One region of the Clostridium sp. JN-1 genome, then DNA from elsewhere that is predicted to be linked to it. Evidence: a T-box and tRNA genes for the amino acid it is inferred to sense, from the RefSeq annotation. Region 1 holds a T-box; the other holds one or more tRNA genes.
The links. A T-box is a leader RNA that pairs with one kind of tRNA and senses whether it is charged. The one in region 1 lies ahead of pheS (phenylalanine--tRNA ligase subunit alpha), so its partner is inferred to be a tRNA-Phe.

Region 1 (9,068 bases):
AATTGCTGCACTACTCCTAATGTCCCTGTCTGAACGTGAACTGTTCCATTCTTTATTGAATTTAATTGCTGCACTGTTCCTAACGTTCCTATTTGTACATTAATTGTTCCACTAACTATACTTGCATTTACATTTAAATTACCATTAGAATCAACATTGAGTGGCTCATATTTCGTCCCGTCATAACCATATATAGCACTTTTTAATTCTCCTGCTGAATGCTGAAACACTATATTGTTAGACAAAGTTTCTCACTCCTTATTCTTATAAAAGTTAAAATGTTGAACGCCCAATATTTATAATATTAATAAAAATAAAGAATGTGCTATAAAAGTCTTAAATTATCCATAAGATTTAATATTTTGTTTTTCTGCACAGTAAGAGAATAATTATTAGTTATAAAACTTCTATATTCTTTTGAATTATACTTCTGATTACATACCATATTCACTGCTTCATCAATAGTATTCCATAAATAATCATGCGGATATATCCCTTCCGCGCCTACAAAGTTATGCACTATAGGTTTTATCCCTTTACTCATAGCTTGCATAATGCTTAAATTTTGAGATTCAAGGACACTTGTACATATTATATAATTTTTATCTTCCAGCCACTTATTTAAATCATCCTGCCATCCATCATAAATTATATTTCCTTCTAAATGCATTTTTTTTATCATTTGAGAAAAATATAACACATATCTTTCATCTTGAAATACTCCTGCTATATAAAGTTTATATCTGTTATCTTTCTCACATATTGCTCTAAATGTATGAATGAGCAGCATAGGTCCTTTCTTAAAATTTATATATCCAGCATATGCTATATTAAATCCATCACATCTATCTTTATAGTTATATTTATTTTCATCAATTCCATTTGGGATTACACTGACTTTATAATCTTCTATATTAACCTTCAGCTTTAAAATATCTCTTATATTCTTGCCTACACATATTAGTTTATCTACATTTGTCCAATTAACTTGATTTATATATTCAGTAAAAACTTCATAGCTGTGAAGTCTGCATACAACAATTTTTTCTTTTGCAATATCCAGCCTGCTTCCATAAATAATAAGATCATCACACCACTCAAACCAACATATATCAGCCCACTTCATTGCCTCATCAATTTCATTATAGAAATTTACTATAACCTTTTTTACTATATATTTTCTTGACAATTCTGAAATTATATCTCCTAAAAAGCTGTCTAATCCCCTTTTTACAAAGAAAACTAACTTTTTCATAATCCTCCTTCTCTGTCCTATGTCCTCTTCTTCCTGTCCCCTGTATCTTACAAATTGCAGTTAATTATACATATACTTGATATACAAATTTTATTTCTACTTTGCCATTATTGTCAGGTGAATTAACTACTATCCTATAATATCTGCCATAATATTGTGCAACTAAAACTCCATTACTATTTTGAGCTATATCAACTTCCTGATCCTTAATCCATCTATTTAAGTCAAAACTAACTTCAACTCTTGCTTTTAAAGTATTGCTGCTTAAATTATTAATAAAAAATGTACCTTGTATAAGCCTTTCAACATTTACTGGCTGCGTAACTACTTCATTACTAAAATTTAGTAACCAACTTTTTTTCTTTACATCTACATATTTCTTTTTATTCTGACTACATTCATCACACGAATAATCTAGGAATATTTTTGGGACAATTTTGCAATTATCAGTTAAATTAGAATAAAAACTTACAAGTGAATTCTTATCTTCATCACACTTTAAGAGAATTCCATTATTTAAAATGTAATTAATATTATTACTATTAAATAAAGAAGTTATATCTATATCCAGCGGTCTATTATAGTCACGTGCTGAAAACTTAACAAATTCATTACTAATTCCTGGTTGATTAGTAAATGCAGTACATTTATTAAAACTTTCTTTAAGCGGATAAATATATAAATTACTCTTTTTTCCATAAGAAATATGTTTTTTCAAATACAATCTCAAGACAGCAGAATTTACTATAAAGTTTTCACATAAATTACTTAAATCGAAGTATATATAACTTTTATATAAGTTTCCCTCATAGAATCCAGCATTTAAAACACCTTTTTGAAAATTTCTATTAGGATATAAATCTGTAATTGTAAGACTCCTGCTGCATGAAAACTGCATTTTATAGTTTAACATATTTACCCCCTCCCAAATTATAATATGATTACTTAGCAAAATTGGTAACATCCTACTTACAGTTATATTTATAACGGCTTGTAAATAAAAAAATAAGCCAATTGCTTTAAATGCATTAGCTTATTTACTCTTTAATAAAGGGTTATTTTTTTTTTTCTCTTTTGCTAAATCCACTTGATTCTCTATAAGTTTGTTACTAAGATTCATAACTTTATATTTAGCAGATTGCAGTTCAAATTTTAATTGTTTATTTTGTACTATTATTTCCTTATTTTCTTTCATGTACTTCTGCGCTGTTTCCTGAAGTGTGTCCATTTCCTTCATTACTTTATTTATGTACTCTTCTTTTTGTTCAACATATTGTGCATTAGTATTATTTTTTAACTTTAATTGAAGTTCTGCATTATATTCTTCTAAATGTTTTAGCTGTTTTTTTAATGATTGAATTTGTTCCTCATAATCTTTATTTTTTTTATCTGCATCATTAAATTTACTTTCAAGTAACTCACATTTTTTCTTTTGTTTAAACATATCATCAACTATATTTACAGCCGACAAAATTGCTGCTGATGCTGTACTCAATTTACTATTACTTTCAGCTATATTTTTAACCTTTTTATCTACATAAACTGCTACCTTATGTAGGTATTCTTCTTGTTCATCACCCTTTAGGTTATATTCCACTCCATTAATTTTAACTGTTACAACGTTCATAAGAACACCTCTTAGATAAATAGTATATTACAACTCCATTATTACCATTTTATCATAAAACCTGAATATGTTAAACACCTATATTAACCTTAACACATAAATTTTGAAAGAGTTTCATTACATCTAAAGAAACTCTTTCAAAATCTAATTTCAATTATCTTAAAAATCTATATCGCAGCTATCTAAGTTGTGCTCCCAACTTGTTTTCCAAGGTTCTTGTAATTTTATCATGTACTTTATTTACTTCGGAATCCGTTAAAGTTCTCTTTTCATTTCTATATACCAAAGTAAATGCTAAACTCTTCTTTTTATCTGGTATCTGTTCTCCAGCATACACATCAAATAATTTTATACTTTCTAATATTCCAGAACCTTGTTTTCTCATTATATCTTCTACATCTTGAACAAGTATATCTTCATCTATGACAATTGACATATCTCTTGTTGCAGCTGGGAACTTAGGCAAATGCTTATACTTAACATCTAAGTTTGCATACTTATAAAGTACATCTAAGTTTAACTCTGCAATATAACACTTTTCATCTATTCCATAATTCTCAAGTACATCAGGATGTACTTCACCTAAAACTCCAGCTAAGTCCTTCTTCAAATACAAGTTGGCAGTTATTCCCGGATGGAAAGTAGGATTTTCGCTTTCTCTTTTTAAGGAATACTTTTCTATTTTAAGTGCTTCCAACAAATTTTCTACTGCACCTTTTAAGTTAAAATAATTTACTCCGCCATAAATTCCTATAGTTACAATATTCTTTTCTTCAGGAAGTTTACTTGAATCTTCATTAGGTATATACACTTTGCCAATTTCAAATAATTTTGCACTTTCATTATTTCTAGAATAATTTCTACTAAGTGCTTCCATCATTGAACCTATTGTTGTAGTTCTCATTATACTAAAATCTTCACCTAGTGGATTTTTAATAGTAACAACTTTTCTCAAATCACTATCCTCTGGAAGAAGTATTTTATCAAATACCTTTGGACTTATAAATGAATAACTTATAGATTGATTAATTCCGCATCCTATTAATGCTTCTATAACTTTATCGTCAAGATGCTGTTTTCTATTTTTACCACTTCTCATGCTGACACTTCTTATCATTGTACCTTTTATCTTGTTGTATCCATAAATTCTTGCTATTTCCTCAGCAGCATCTTCCTTTATATTTATATCAGATCTAAATGTAGGAACATTTATGATTAACTTTTTATCTTCTATTTCAGTCTTCAATTCCAATCTATCTAAATATTCTTTCATATCTGCTATGCTAATTTCAGTACCTAGAAACTTATTTACCCATGTTGAATCAACTTCTACCGTATGTGGAACAACCTTTTTGGGATATATATCAATAGTTCCCATGCAAACTTCTCCTGCTCCTAATTCTTCAACAAGGCTGCAAGCTCTATTCATTGCAATTTCTGCTAGATTAGGATCTAAATCTTTTTCAAATCTTGATGAAGCCTCTGTTCTAAGTGCCAACTTTTGAGAAGAAACCCTTATATTTGTACCATCAAAATTTGCGCATTCAAATATTATAGATGAGGTATCATCCTTAACTTCTGAATTAAGTCCGCCCATTATTCCTGCAAGTCCTATAGTTTTCACTCCATCTTTTATAGTTAAAACATCTGAATTTAAAACTCTTTCCTGTTCATCTAATGTTGTAAACTTTTCGCCGTCAGCTGCTCTATCAACTACAATTGTCTTAGTAGATATTTGCCTTGTATCAAAAGCATGCATTGGTTCTCCAATTTCCAGCATAACAAAATTTGTTATATCAACGATGTTATTTATAGGTCTTACTCCTGCTTCCAAAAGTCTATCCTGCATCCATCCTGGAGACTGTTCTATTTTAACATTTTTTATTTCTCTTGCCATATACCTTTTACAAAGGTCATCATTTATTTTTACATTGAATTCGTGAGTTATATTGTCATCACATTTTGCTGTATAATCTAAATTTGGCATCTTATATTTTAAATTTAATGTCGCTGCTGTTTCTCTTGCTATTCCCACTGCACTTAAGCAGTCTGGTCTATTTGATGTTATTTCAAAATCAATTACAGCGCTTGTAATATCTAAAACATCTTTTATATCTTTTCCTATAGATGTATCTTTAGGCAGTATCATAAGTCCATAAACTGGTTTGTCTCCAGCAATACCCAATTCTTGCTCAGAACAGAACATACCATTTGACATTACGCCTCTTAATTTACCTTTTTTTATTTTAACACCGCCGTGAAGTACTGAACCATGTAATGCAACTGGAATTATATCTTGTTCTTTCATATTTGTAGCAGCAGTAACTATCTGCAAAAGTTCTTCTTTGGCTATATCAACCTGACATATTGACAGTCTATCTGCATCCGGATGTTTTTTTATCTCAACTATTTTACCAGTAACTACATTTTTTATTTCATCACCTGTTATATCTACACTTTCAACTTTTGATCCACTTAAAGTTAGACTATCTCCAAGTTCTTTAGGTGAAATTTCTATATCAACGTAATCCTTTAGCCATTTAACTGGAACCTTCATTAATAATCTCTCCTTTTTTAAACTACTTTCGCATATTTTATCATTTAAAACTAAAATTGATTTAAAAATCTCATATCACTTTCATAAAGCTGTCTTATATCATCGAGTCCATATTTAAGCATAACCATTCTATCAACTCCAAGTCCAAAAGCAAAACCGCTGTATACTTCAGGATCTATTCCGCAGTTTCGCAGTACCTGCGGATGTACCATACCGCATCCCAATAATTCTATCCATCCTTCACTTTTACATACTCTGCACCCTTCACCATGGCATACAAAACATGTAACATCCATTTCTGCTGAAGGTTCAGTAAAAGGAAAATGATGAGGTCTAAACTTAGTACTTATGTTATCACCTAACATTTTTTTAGCAAAAGCCTCAAGGGTTCCCTTTAAATCTGCAAATGTTACTCCCTTATCAACAACAAGACCTTCCATTTGGTAAAATATAGGTGAATGAGTTGCATCCACTGAATCCGAACGATATACCTTTCCCGGGGCTATCATTTTTATAGGTGGTTTCTGCTTTTCCATAGTTCTTACTTGTATTGGAGAAGTTTGAGTTCTCAAAACTGTATTGTTATTTATATAAAAAGTATCTTGTTCACCTCTTGCAGGATGATTTTTAGGAATATTTAAAGCCTCAAAATTATAATAATCAAGTTCTACTTCAGGTCCTTCTTCAATGGTAAATCCCATACTTGTAAATGTCTCTTTCATTTGGTCTAAGGTTTGTTCTAGAGGATGTCTTTTGCCTAAATTTTGTCTTATTCCAGGCATTGAAATATCAACAACTTCATTTTTTAACTTTTCATTTTTTTCTTTATCTTTGATGTTTTTTAAGGATTCCCCCATAGCATTTTCTAATGATGTCCTTATTTCGTTAGCCATCTTCCCAATTATAGGTCTTTCCTCTTTTGATAAATCCTTCATACTTCTAAGTATCTGTGTCAATTCGCCCTTCTTACCTAGATATTTAACTTTAATATTATCAATGTCGGAACTATTTTTAACATTTTTCAAGCATTCAAGTGCATTGTCTTTTATGCTTTCTAATTTTTGCTTCATTTTAGTTTCTCCTTCCTTATGCTTTTATAAATAAAAAAAGTCCATCCCACAATAAGGGACGAACTTATATCCGCGTTACCACCCAGTTTAATGTCAAATACAATTAAATGACATTCACTTTAAAAACTTATCGATTTTAACCGCTGACTGCTAATTTATTTCACAGCCAGAACTCAAGAGTGAACTTCAATACATATTTTTTTAAAAAGGCTTTCAGCTCATACCTTCTCTCTCTTAAAAAAAGCATATATTTACTCTCTCCATCATAGTACTTAATTTATATTATAACTTATTATTTTTTTATTTTACATATATATATCGAAATTGTCAATATATATTTATTTGTCCAGCTGTCTAACTATTTCAAACATCATAATTGCTCCTGCTGTGGAGACATTTAATGATTCTGCATTTCCCGGCATAGGTATTTTAACTTTGGTATCTGCTAAATTTAAAATTTGGCTGCTTACACCACTGCCTTCATTACCTAAAGCTATTATAACCTTTCCTTGTAAATTCAAATCATAAAAACTTTTATCTGCATCGAGTGAACTTACTATAAGCTTAAAACCACTTTTCTTAAGCAAACTTAGTTTTTCTAAATTTTCATCATATATTATTGGTATATGAAAAATAGATCCCATAGTTGCCCGGAGTGTCTTTTCATTATAAATATCTACTGTTCCCTTTGTAAGTATAACACCTAATGCATCTGCAGCATCTGCTGTTCTTATGATTGTTCCCATATTTCCTGGATCTTGTACTTTATCTACTAATACATAAAATCCAGTTTCATTCTTAACGTTTATTTTTCTATTTTCAACTAAAGCTGCTATACCCTGTGGATTATCTGTATTGCTTATATAGTTGAATAATTTATCTGTTAGCAAATAAACTTTAGTATAATCGCAAACTTTTAATTGAAGCTTAAGATCATTCCATTTGTATTGAACTTTTTCATTTAAAAAAATTATGGGAACATCAAAATTAGAACTCAGTGCTTCGCTTACAAATCTAAATCCTTCTATCAAAAATTTATTTTTTTTGGTTCTATACTTTTTTTCACTCAATTTCTTTGTTTCTTTTATTAGATTATTGTCCTTACTATAAATTTTATCCATACAATCACCTATTTAATCGATTATTTTACATCTTGTTTCATTTTCTTTATTTCTTCTTCATTTCCTATAGCTACAAGTATATCCCTTTCAAAAATTTTATAATCTGCATCAGGTGACACTTCTATATGTTCATTCCTTTTTACTGCTATTATATTTATTCCATATTTAGACCTTATATCTAATTCAGATAAAGTTTTATTATTCCATTGTTTATAAACTAGTATCTCTGCTATGCTGTACTCTGGTGATAATTGTATATAATCGAGTATATTACTTGCAACTAACTTGTGTGCAACTCTTACTCCCATATCCATTTCTGGAAATACTACTTTATCTGCGCCTATCTTATACAGTATCTTAGCATGTAATTCACTATTTGCCTTAGCCATTACATATTCAACTCCACATTCTTTGGCAAGTAAAGTAGCCATTACACTATCTTGAACATTTGCTCCCATACCAATTATTGCAACATCAAAATTTGATATTCCAAGCGATTTTAATGCTTCTTCATCAGATGCATTAACTTGTACAGCATGAGTAACATAGTCAGCTATCTTTTCTACTGCCGTTTCATCTATATCTAATGCTAATACTTCATTTCCTAGTTCATACAGAGTCTTGGCTACTGCACTTCCAAACCTGCCTAATCCTATAACTAAAAATTGTTTCTTACTCATTTTATCCCCTCTATCCAATTAATATTTTATCCTTAGGATACTTTATCTTATTAGGAGAATTTCTCCTTGACAGTGCTGTAGCAACTGTAAGCGGTCCCATTCTTCCACAGTACATAGTTATAATTATCGCTATCTTACCAACTGTACTAAGTTTTGTGGTAAGTCCCAACGTAAGTCCTACAGTTCCAAATGCAGAAATAACTTCATATAAAATATACTCAAGTGAAGCTCCTTTTTCTGTAATGCACAGTATCATTGTAACGATAACTACCAATGTTAGCGAAATTGCAGTTAGAGCAAAAGCTTTGTATATTCGAACTTTATCTATTCTTCTCTTAAATATTTCAGTATCACTTTTACCTCTCACTACACATAAAACTGTCATAACTAATAACGCTAAAGTAGTCGTCTTAATTCCACCTGCAGTTGATCCAGGTGATCCTCCTATAAACATCAGTATTATTGTTAAGAATCTACCAGCAGTTGTCATATCCGAAGTTGAAATTGAATTAAATCCTGCAGTTCTTGGTGTTACTGAAGCAAAAAAAGACGATAAAGCTTTATCCTTAAATATCATATTTCCCATAGTAGCATAGTTATTATATTCAAAGATATACATCAATATTGATCCACCTATTATGAGTATCAATGTAGTTGATATAACAACCTTTGAATGAGTTGACAGCTTTTTAGTACGTCTGTATTCATATATTTCACTCCACACAAAAAATCCAAGTCCTCCAATAACTATAAGTGAT
Region 2 (9,068 bases), 760 kb from region 1:
GATACTTTTTTACGCCGTTAGATTTCCGAAAGTAAATGAGAGGAAAGTGTATTAGATGAAAAAATTTAAACATATTCTTATAGTTATAATTGGTGTAGTTATAGCATCTCAGATTTATTTTGATCTTTTAATTCAAAACTTTACCATAGCTTTTTCAGTAGTTGTATTTTCCGTGTTCCTCTATAACTATACTGAATTAAACCCGATAACAACAGCAATAATCACAGGAATATCTGTAACGCTTTATAGATCAATATGGGTTTATTCTAGTAATATGGATTTTATTAAAACCATTAAAATAACTGCACCACAGATAGTATTCTTTGCTACTTACGGGTGTATATTTTATTTTTTGTATTACAAAAGTAAAGAGAAAAATCTAACAAGGTTTATTCTTTCAATATTTTGCTGCGACTTTATTTCAAATGTTATTGAAATAACTATTCGAACTAAGATAACTGGTGAAAGCAGCAATATGATTACAGCTCTTTTAATAGTAGCTTGTATAAGAACTTTAGCGGCTTTGATTATATTAATAGTAATGAAATACTATAGATCATTTCTTATAAAAGAAGAACATGAAGAACGCTATAGAAAATTGATATTGTTAACTTCCAGCTTCAAAAGTGAAATATATTTTATGAATAAAAATGCTTCTGAAATAGAAGATGTAATGAAAAAGTCCTTTTCAGTGTATGAGATTGTTTCTAAGAATAATTATCCCGAAAAGTTGAGAGATCTCACACTTGATATTGCTAAAGATGTTCACGAGATTAAGAAGGGTTACCTCAGGGTAATAGGGGGACTTGAAGAAATGTCTAATGAAAAATTAGATGTTGAAAGTATGAAAATAAAAGATATTATAAACATTTTAGAAATAGATACTAAAGATTACATAAATGCTAAGAATTTAAACATTGACCTTGATTTTAAAGTTGGATGTGACTTTTATGTTTCCCAACATTTCTACCTTGTATCAGTTATAAGAAACCTTATTTTTAACGGTATAGAAGCTATAGATAATAAGAAAAGAGGATTAATTGAACTGAAAATTGAAGAGGCCAAAGATGAATATATTTTTACTGTATCCGATAATGGGACAGGCATAAATAAAAGTAATTTGGATTTTATATTTAATCCTGGTTTTTCTACTAAGTACGATAAAAAGACTGGTAATATATGCAGGGGAATAGGTCTTACTTTGGTAAAAGATTTAATTCAAAATATTTTTAATGGAAGCATATCTGTACAATCTATAAAAAATGAAGGTACAACTTTTACAGTAAAAATACCAATAAACTCATTTAGGGGGTAGATATTGTGCGTTATTATATTATTGATGATGATGTAAATGTTGTTAAGATACTGACTAACTTACTTGAAGAAAATGAATCAGGTGAGGTAATAGGAAGCTCCAATGATGGAGAAACAGCTCTTAATGAAATACTGATTTGTAATCCAGATATTGTATTAGTTGACTTGCTTCTACCTAAACTAGATGGTAATAGTTTGGTGAAAGAAGTAAAACTATTAAAACCAAAAATTAAGTTTATCATGATTTCTCAAGTATCAGACGCAAAATTAGTAGAAGACTCTTATAATTCTGGAATCGAGTTTTTTATCAGCAAGCCTATTAACAAAATTGAGGTAGAAAAAGTTACAAGTAAAGTGGCAGAAAAAATTGAAATTGAAAATATGCTTAGCAGCATAAAGAAAATGTTCAAAGATACTAATCCTCAAAAAAAATCACAAGACAATAATATTAGGATAATCAAACATATTTTAAGTAGATTTGGCATGCTAGGTGAAAAAGGAACGGATGATATTATTAAAATTTGTCTTTATCTATTAGAAACGAAAAAATCATTTGAAGAATGTAATTTTAATGATTTATGCTCCATTCTTGGAGATAGCCCTAAAACAGTGCAGCAAAGAATAAGGAGAACAATTAAAATTGGATTAACTAATCTTGCATATATGGAAATAGAAAATTATTTTAATGAAAGTTTTCAAGATTATTCTAAGGGTATGTTTGATTTTGCAAGCGTTAAAACTGAGATGGATTATATCAAGGGGAAAAGTAAAACTGGTGGAAAGGTAATACTAAGTAAATTTTTTGATGGATTGTTATTGCAATGTGAAGAATATTAAAAGTTTACTGAATAGTAGATGTTAATATTTTTAAGTTTTGGAGTATACCTTCATATTTCTTAATAAAATACTTTTAAAATTCTAAATTTTTTAAAAGTATTTTATTTTTTTGTGAAGCATTTTGAAGTATCTTGAGGTATCTTGTATTCAAGCTATTATAATAATTATGTAATTACTGATAGCAATTAATTAAAGTTTAATTAATTATAAAGCCAATTATTATTAAATTGCAAAAATGCTTTCATATATATTATTTATTGATTATGTTTTTACTTTTGATAAGGTTTACAAAATCTTGATTTATAATAACAGACTATAAGTTTTATACTTAACTATAAATTATATTTTATAAAGGAGGTTACCATATGAACTTATCTTGTTTTACTAGAAAAAAAGATGTAGAGTCTATTTTAAACAACAATAAAAACAATTCTTCACAGAGAACTTTAGGTGCATTTGACGTAACATTGATGAGTATTGGAGCAACAATTGGAACTGGAGTAATGGTATTAGCAGGTCTTGTAGCTGCAACAAATGCAGGTCCTGCTGTAGTTTTATCATTTATTTTTTCGGCAATTGCTTGTACACTCGTAGCCTTATGTTATGCTGAATTTGCATCATCAATTCCAACGTCAGGAAGTGCATATGCTTATATTTATGTATCATTAGGTGAATTTGTTGCTCATTTAGTTGGCTGGTCACTTTTTATTGGATATACAGTATGTGCTGCAACTGTAGCTAGCGGTTGGGCATCATACTTTAATGGTCTGATAAAAGACATGGGAATTAACTTGCCAAACGCTTTAATAAATATTCCAAGTGAGGGAGGAATAATAAATCTCCCAGCAATTGCTGTAGTATTTGCTATTACACTTCTTCTATCACAAGGAACAAGTGAAAGTAAAAAAGTAAATAGTTTTTTTGTATTTGTAAAACTCGGTATTGTAGCTCTGTTCGTAGTTGTAGGTGTATTTTTTATAAAGCCAGAAAGATGGCATCCATTTATGCCATTTGGTTTTAAGGGTGTGTGTGCTGGTGCAGCATCAGTATTCCTTGCTTATACAGGTTTTGATGCAATTTCAACTTCTGCTGAAGAAATAAAAGATCCTCAAAAGAACCTGCCAATAGGTATTATTGGTTCAATGATAGGATGTACACTTATATATATTGTAGTTAGTTTGGTTTTAACAGGAATTGCCGATTATACTAAGCTAAATGTTGGTGACGCTATGTCCTACGCATTAAGTTCTGTTGGTCAAAATTGGGCAGCTTCTATAGTTTCAGTTGGAGCAATTATCGGAATTTTAGCAGTTATCGTTGCATACCTTTATGGAGCATCACATATATTATTTTCAATGGGACGTGATGGATTGCTTCCAAAAAAGTTTTCTAAGTTAAATAAGAAAACAAATGTACCTGTACTTCCAACTTGGATAGTAGGATGTGTAAGTGGCTTTTTAGCCGGTATTGCAAATATAAAGCAGTTAGCTGACCTTTCAAATATGATTTTCCTAGGAACATTTGCACTTGTAGCAGTATCTCTAATCATATTTAGAAAAGCTTATCCAAATTTAAAGAGAAATTTTATGGTACCTTTAGTACCAGTCGTACCTTTAATAGCAGTAGCATGTTGTGTATTTCTGATGCTTAATTTATCAAAAGCAACTTGGTTATATTTTGGTGTATGGGTTGGACTAGGAGTAATTGTTTATGCACTATATTCGCATAAAAACAGTAAATTGCAAGATAACGATAATTATAATAATCTATCAGAGAAACATGGTGCTTAATAAGATGCAATAATTACAGAAAAACTTTCATACAAATTAGATTTTTAAGTTTAAATTATTAAAAATTATAGTTAAATATAAAATACATGATTAAAATCATGAATAGAAAGAATAGAAAAAACAGCTTATACAGTTAACCCTATTATAAGTTACTGTATAAGTTGCTTTTAATCACTGATATTAAGTTGGAGGCGCCACCCAGATTTGAACTGGGGATAAAGGTTTTGCAGACCTCTGCCTTACCGCTTGGCTATAGCGCCATATCTCCTAATTAACAATGCTATTTTAGTTTAGCAGTTATACATACATTTGTCAATAGTTTTATTATTAATTCAGAGATTTAGCATCAAAATTCCAGTGAAAATTTTACTTCTACTGGAACTTCATTTTTTTACACCTACTTGAAGAGCTGGTAGTCTCGCAGACCGTTAGGTCATAAAAATAATTGCACTTACTCCTACCTCAAGAAATCTTAATAAGTCAATTTCCAGTTTTGTTTTGAGATTAGGTCTTTTCAAACAATGGATTATCCCAACCGTTTTCTATAGTAAGTCTTTCATCTTTTATATATATTTGAAGCATACACTTCTTTCTAAACCCTTTTATACATCTAAAAAAATACAATTGCATTAAATTAAATGCTATTATTATAAACATCAAAACTGTCTCTATGCCCGCAGGGCTGTAAAGAAAGCAGTGGTCTAAATGCCATTCTGTTTTTAGTTGATGAAATGCATTATTTTCAATATCCCATCTTCTATGCATTACCTTCCATAAGGTTTCTACTGACGTAAATTTATCTGTTGTTATAATCCATCCTTCCTTAATTTCCACCTTATCTCAAGTATGAATTTCCTCTACAAACCTTATAAATCTAACTTTTATAGACGCATCTGTCATTTCAAAATTATCTTCATCCCAAGCTTTAATATTTCTATAGGCATTTATGTTTTTCCTTACAGTCCAATATTTATCTGCCTCACGGCATTTAAATAAGACCAGCGCATCTTTTACAATATTAAGTCTGCGATCTTTTACCCTCACTACTGCATCCATTCCTATGGAAAGGACTTCCTTTACCCATGTGGACTTACAATATAAAGCATCAGCTGCAATAATATCTGCAAAGTGATGATATTCCTTATATAGTTTTTTAATTAGCCGTTTACCGCCTGTAATTTCGCCTTCATCTTTATTGGAACTATCTTTTTTAGGTTCAAGCATTTCCTGTCCTAAAATAATATGTGGATCAGAGCCTATCATTGCACAAACTACTGACCTATGGAAATAATGAGTTATACCATTTTTATCAATCCTTGTAAGACAGTTTTTACAAGATTTTTTAATGCTATCAAATAATTCTACACTATCTATGGCAGCTACTTTTAAGCCGTCTATAGTTCCATTTCTAAATACTTTATTCTTTACAGTAGTTTTTATTATATGTTTGTTGATATCTTTTAAGCCATCAAAATCAAAATCATTTAAACAACGCCTAACGGCGTCAATACAGAGCATTTTAGTTTCTGACAAAACCATTATAAAAAGGATGCTTTTATTATGCAAGTTTTTTCTATATAATTTCCAGTAAAAATCGTAATTTATTAATTCTACTGTAAATACTCATAAACCTTTATAATCCAAAGGACTATCGTTCTAGAAACTTTTTAGGTGCTAAACTTCTGTTATTAATTTTTCAACACATACCCTTTTAATAAAATTTATGAAATTTCATTTACAATAACGTCTATGATATAATACTTTACAAGAGGTGATATGGTATGAATTATGAAAATTTAAAATCTGCGATAAAAGCAAGTAAAAATATAGTATTTTTTGGCGGTGCCGGTGTTTCTACGGAGTCTAACATTCCTGACTTTAGATCAGATGCAGGACTGTATAAGACCAAAGATAACTATTCCTATCCTCCAGAAGTAATGCTAAGTCATTCTTTTTTTAAATCTCATACGGAGGATTTTTTCAACTTTTATAGGAGCAAAATGATATATAAAAATGCTAAACCAAATGCTGCTCATTATGCTCTAGCAAAGTTAGAAAAACTAGGTAAACTTAAAGCTATAATAACTCAAAATATCGATGGACTTCATCAAATGGCAGGTTCTAAAAATGTATTTGAACTGCATGGTTCAATACATAGAAACTTTTGTACAAAATGCGGTAAACCATTTAGCTTGGATTATATTATAAATTCAAAATCTGTAATTCCAAAATGTGATGACTGCGGTGAAATCGTGAAACCTGATGTAGTTCTTTATGAAGAAAGTCTCAATATGAATACACTAAATAATGCAATTAAATTCACCCAAAATGCAGATATGCTAATTGTAGGAGGTACTTCCTTAGTAGTTTATCCAGCTGCAGCAATAGTAGACTATTTTAAAGGTTCAAAATTAGTATTAATAAATAAGTCTTCTACTCCATATGATAGTAAAGCAGATATAGTAATCAATGATAGTATTGGTAAAGTACTATCCAGTATAATAGATGAATAACAATTAAATTATAAATAAAAATGCTGTTAAATATTTTAATCAATAAATATTTAACAGCATTTTTTATGTTAATTATTTTTCGTATTCGACAGTGTATTTTTCTTTTAATTGTTTGTTAAGTTCGTTATACTTATATGATTGTCTTTGTTGAAGTAAATTATTTTTAATTGTACCCTTTACTTCATCATAGGACTTAGGTGACTTTGGTATTTTTTGTTCAACCTTAATTAAATGATATCCAAATTGTGTCTTAATAGGCTTACTTACAACATTAACATCAATTGAAAAAGCAACATCTTCAAATTCAGGAACCATTTGTCCTCTAGTAAATTTTCCTAAATTACCACCTTGCGCTTTTGATGGACATGAGGAATACTTTTGAGCAGCATCTTCAAAACTCATTCCATCATTTATTTCCTTTAATACATCATTTGCTTTCTGCTCTGTATTAACTAATATATGTCTAGCTACAACGCTTTCTGGATTTACAAGTTTATCTTTATTAACTTTATAATAATCTTCAACTTCGCTATCTTTAACAATAACCTCACTCATTACCTTTGCTATAGCTGTCTGAGTTAAAATTTCTTTTTTAACAAGTTCAACTTTGTTTATGTAGCTTTGATCCTTATCTAGTCCAGAATCCTTAGCATAATTATAGATAAGTTCAAATGACACCATTTCTTCTAAAAGCTGTTTTTTTCCGTCATCAGTGTTTAAATAGCTTTGTCTATCGCTAGGAAACCTCTCTATAGCACTTTCTAAATCTTTTTGTGTTATTTTACTACCATTTATAGTAGCTAATACTTTATTCTCCATTACTTTTCTCCTTATATTTTATTAGTCAATATAGTTATATCATATATAACAAAACTTTACCATAACCTTTAATTATTTTTCAGATGTATACAAAAAGAACATATTAGTAAGTACTAATATGTTCTTGGTGGCCAGACCAGGAATCGAACCAGGGACACGAGGATTTTCAGTCCTCTGCTCTACCGACTGAGCTATCTGGCCAAATTATAGTATTTATACCTGGCAGCGACCTACTCTCCCGCAGGGTCTCCCCTGAAGTACTATCGGCACTGTAAAGCTTAACCTACCTGTTCGGTATGGGAAGGAGTGTTACCTTTACGTCATTACCACCAGATTTACTTTAAAAATTGCTATAAGCTTCACATTACTGTTCGCTTCTATCAATTTTTATTGTTAATTGATACTTTATTTGAGAAAATTGTTCTCTCAAAATTGCACAGTTAAGTTAAAAGTCAAATTAAATGATTTAAGTTAATTTGGTCAAGCCCTCGACCTATTAGTATCAGTCAGCTGAACATGTTGCCATGCTTACACCTCTGACCTATCAACCTTGTGTTCTTCAAGGGGTCTTACTAGCTTATGCTATGGGAAATCTAATCTTGAGGTGGGCTTCACGCTTAGATGCTTTCAGCGTTTATCCCGTCCCGACATAGCTACCCAGCCGTGCTCCTGGCGGAACAACTGGTACACCAGAGGTCAGTCCATCCCGGTCCTCTCGTACTAAGGACAGCTCCTCTCAAATTTCCTGCGCCCGCAGCGGATAGGGACCGAACTGTCTCACGACGTTCTGAACCCAGCTCGCGTGCCGCTTTAATGGGCGAACGGCCCAACCCTTGGGACCTACTTCAGCCCCAGGATGCGACGAGCCGACATCGAGGTGCCAAACCTCCCCGTCGATGTGGACTCTTGGGGGAGATCAGCCTGTTATCCCCGAGGTAGCTTTTATCCGTTGAGCGATGGCCCTCCCACGAGGTACCACCGGATCACTAAGCCCGACTTTCGTCCCTGCTCCACCTGTATGTGTCGCAGTCAGGCTCCCTTCTGCCTTTGCACTCTTCGAACGATTTCTAACCGTTCTGAGGGAACCTTTGGGCGCCTCCGTTACTTTTTAGGAGGCGACCGCCCCAGTCAAACTGCCCGCCTAACAATGTCCCGTGGCCAGTTTCATGGCCTCCGGTTAGAATCTCAGTACTGTCAGGGTGGTATCCCAAGGATGACTCCGCTAGGGCTGACGCCCTAGTTTCTAAGTCTCCCACCTATCCTGTACAGACAATACCGAAACTCAATGTTAAGCTGCAGTAAAGCTCTACGGGGTCTTTCCGTCCAACTGCGGGTAGCAAGCATCTTCACTTGCACTACAATTTCGCCGGATTTGCTGTTGAGACAGTGCCCAAATCATTACGCCATTCGTGCGGGTCGGAACTTACCCGACAAGGAATTTCGCTACCTTAGGACCGTTATAGTTACGGCCGCCGTTTACTGGGGCTTAAGTTCATACCTTCGCTTGCGCTAAGTATTCCCCTTAACCTTCCAGCACCGGGCAGGCGTCAGCCCCTATACTTCAGCTTTCGCTTTAGCAGAGACCTGTGTTTTTGCTAAACAGTTGCTTGGGCCTATTCTCTGCGGCCGTCCGTAAGGACGGCACCCCTTATCCCGAAGTTACGGGGTCAATTTGCCGAGTTCCTTAACAGCAATTCTTCCGATGGTCTTAGGATTCTCTCCTCACCTACCTGTGTCGGTTTGCGGTACGGGCACCAGTTTCCTCCATAGAGACTTTTCTTGGCAGCGTGGAATC

Region 2: it has a tRNA-Phe gene. The T-box ahead of pheS (phenylalanine--tRNA ligase subunit alpha) is inferred to sense a tRNA for this amino acid. The anticodon was not compared.

Annotation. Positions count from the first base shown of each region.
Region 1 covers NZ_CP033465.1:2,093,805-2,102,872, forward strand. Annotated here, with positions in the region: gene EBB51_RS09915 (DUF6385 domain-containing protein) at 1-245, opposite strand, end outside; gene EBB51_RS09920 (glycosyltransferase family 4 protein) at 326-1,255, opposite strand; gene EBB51_RS09925 (DNRLRE domain-containing protein) at 1,320-2,168, opposite strand; gene zapA (cell division protein ZapA) at 2,289-2,882, opposite strand; gene pheT (phenylalanine--tRNA ligase subunit beta) at 3,061-5,439, opposite strand; gene pheS (phenylalanine--tRNA ligase subunit alpha) at 5,490-6,509, opposite strand; T-box leader at 6,561-6,785, opposite strand; gene EBB51_RS09945 (RNA methyltransferase) at 6,848-7,630, opposite strand; gene EBB51_RS09950 (TrkA family potassium uptake protein) at 7,651-8,310, opposite strand; gene EBB51_RS09955 (TrkH family potassium uptake protein) at 8,321-9,068, opposite strand, start outside.
Region 2 covers NZ_CP033465.1:62,416-71,483, reverse strand. Annotated here, with positions in the region: gene EBB51_RS00360 (ATP-binding protein) at 56-1,315, shown strand; gene EBB51_RS00355 (DNA-binding domain-containing protein) at 1,321-2,151, shown strand; gene EBB51_RS00350 (amino acid permease) at 2,517-3,941, shown strand; tRNA gene EBB51_RS00345 (tRNA-Cys) at 4,128-4,201, opposite strand; gene EBB51_RS13765 (transposase) at 4,446-4,775, opposite strand; gene EBB51_RS13760 (hypothetical protein) at 4,782-5,459, opposite strand; gene EBB51_RS00330 (NAD-dependent protein deacylase) at 5,723-6,454, shown strand; gene EBB51_RS00325 (peptidylprolyl isomerase) at 6,527-7,273, opposite strand; tRNA gene EBB51_RS00320 (tRNA-Phe) at 7,399-7,474, opposite strand; rRNA gene rrf (5S ribosomal RNA) at 7,491-7,607, opposite strand; rRNA gene EBB51_RS00310 (23S ribosomal RNA) at 7,750-9,068, opposite strand, start outside.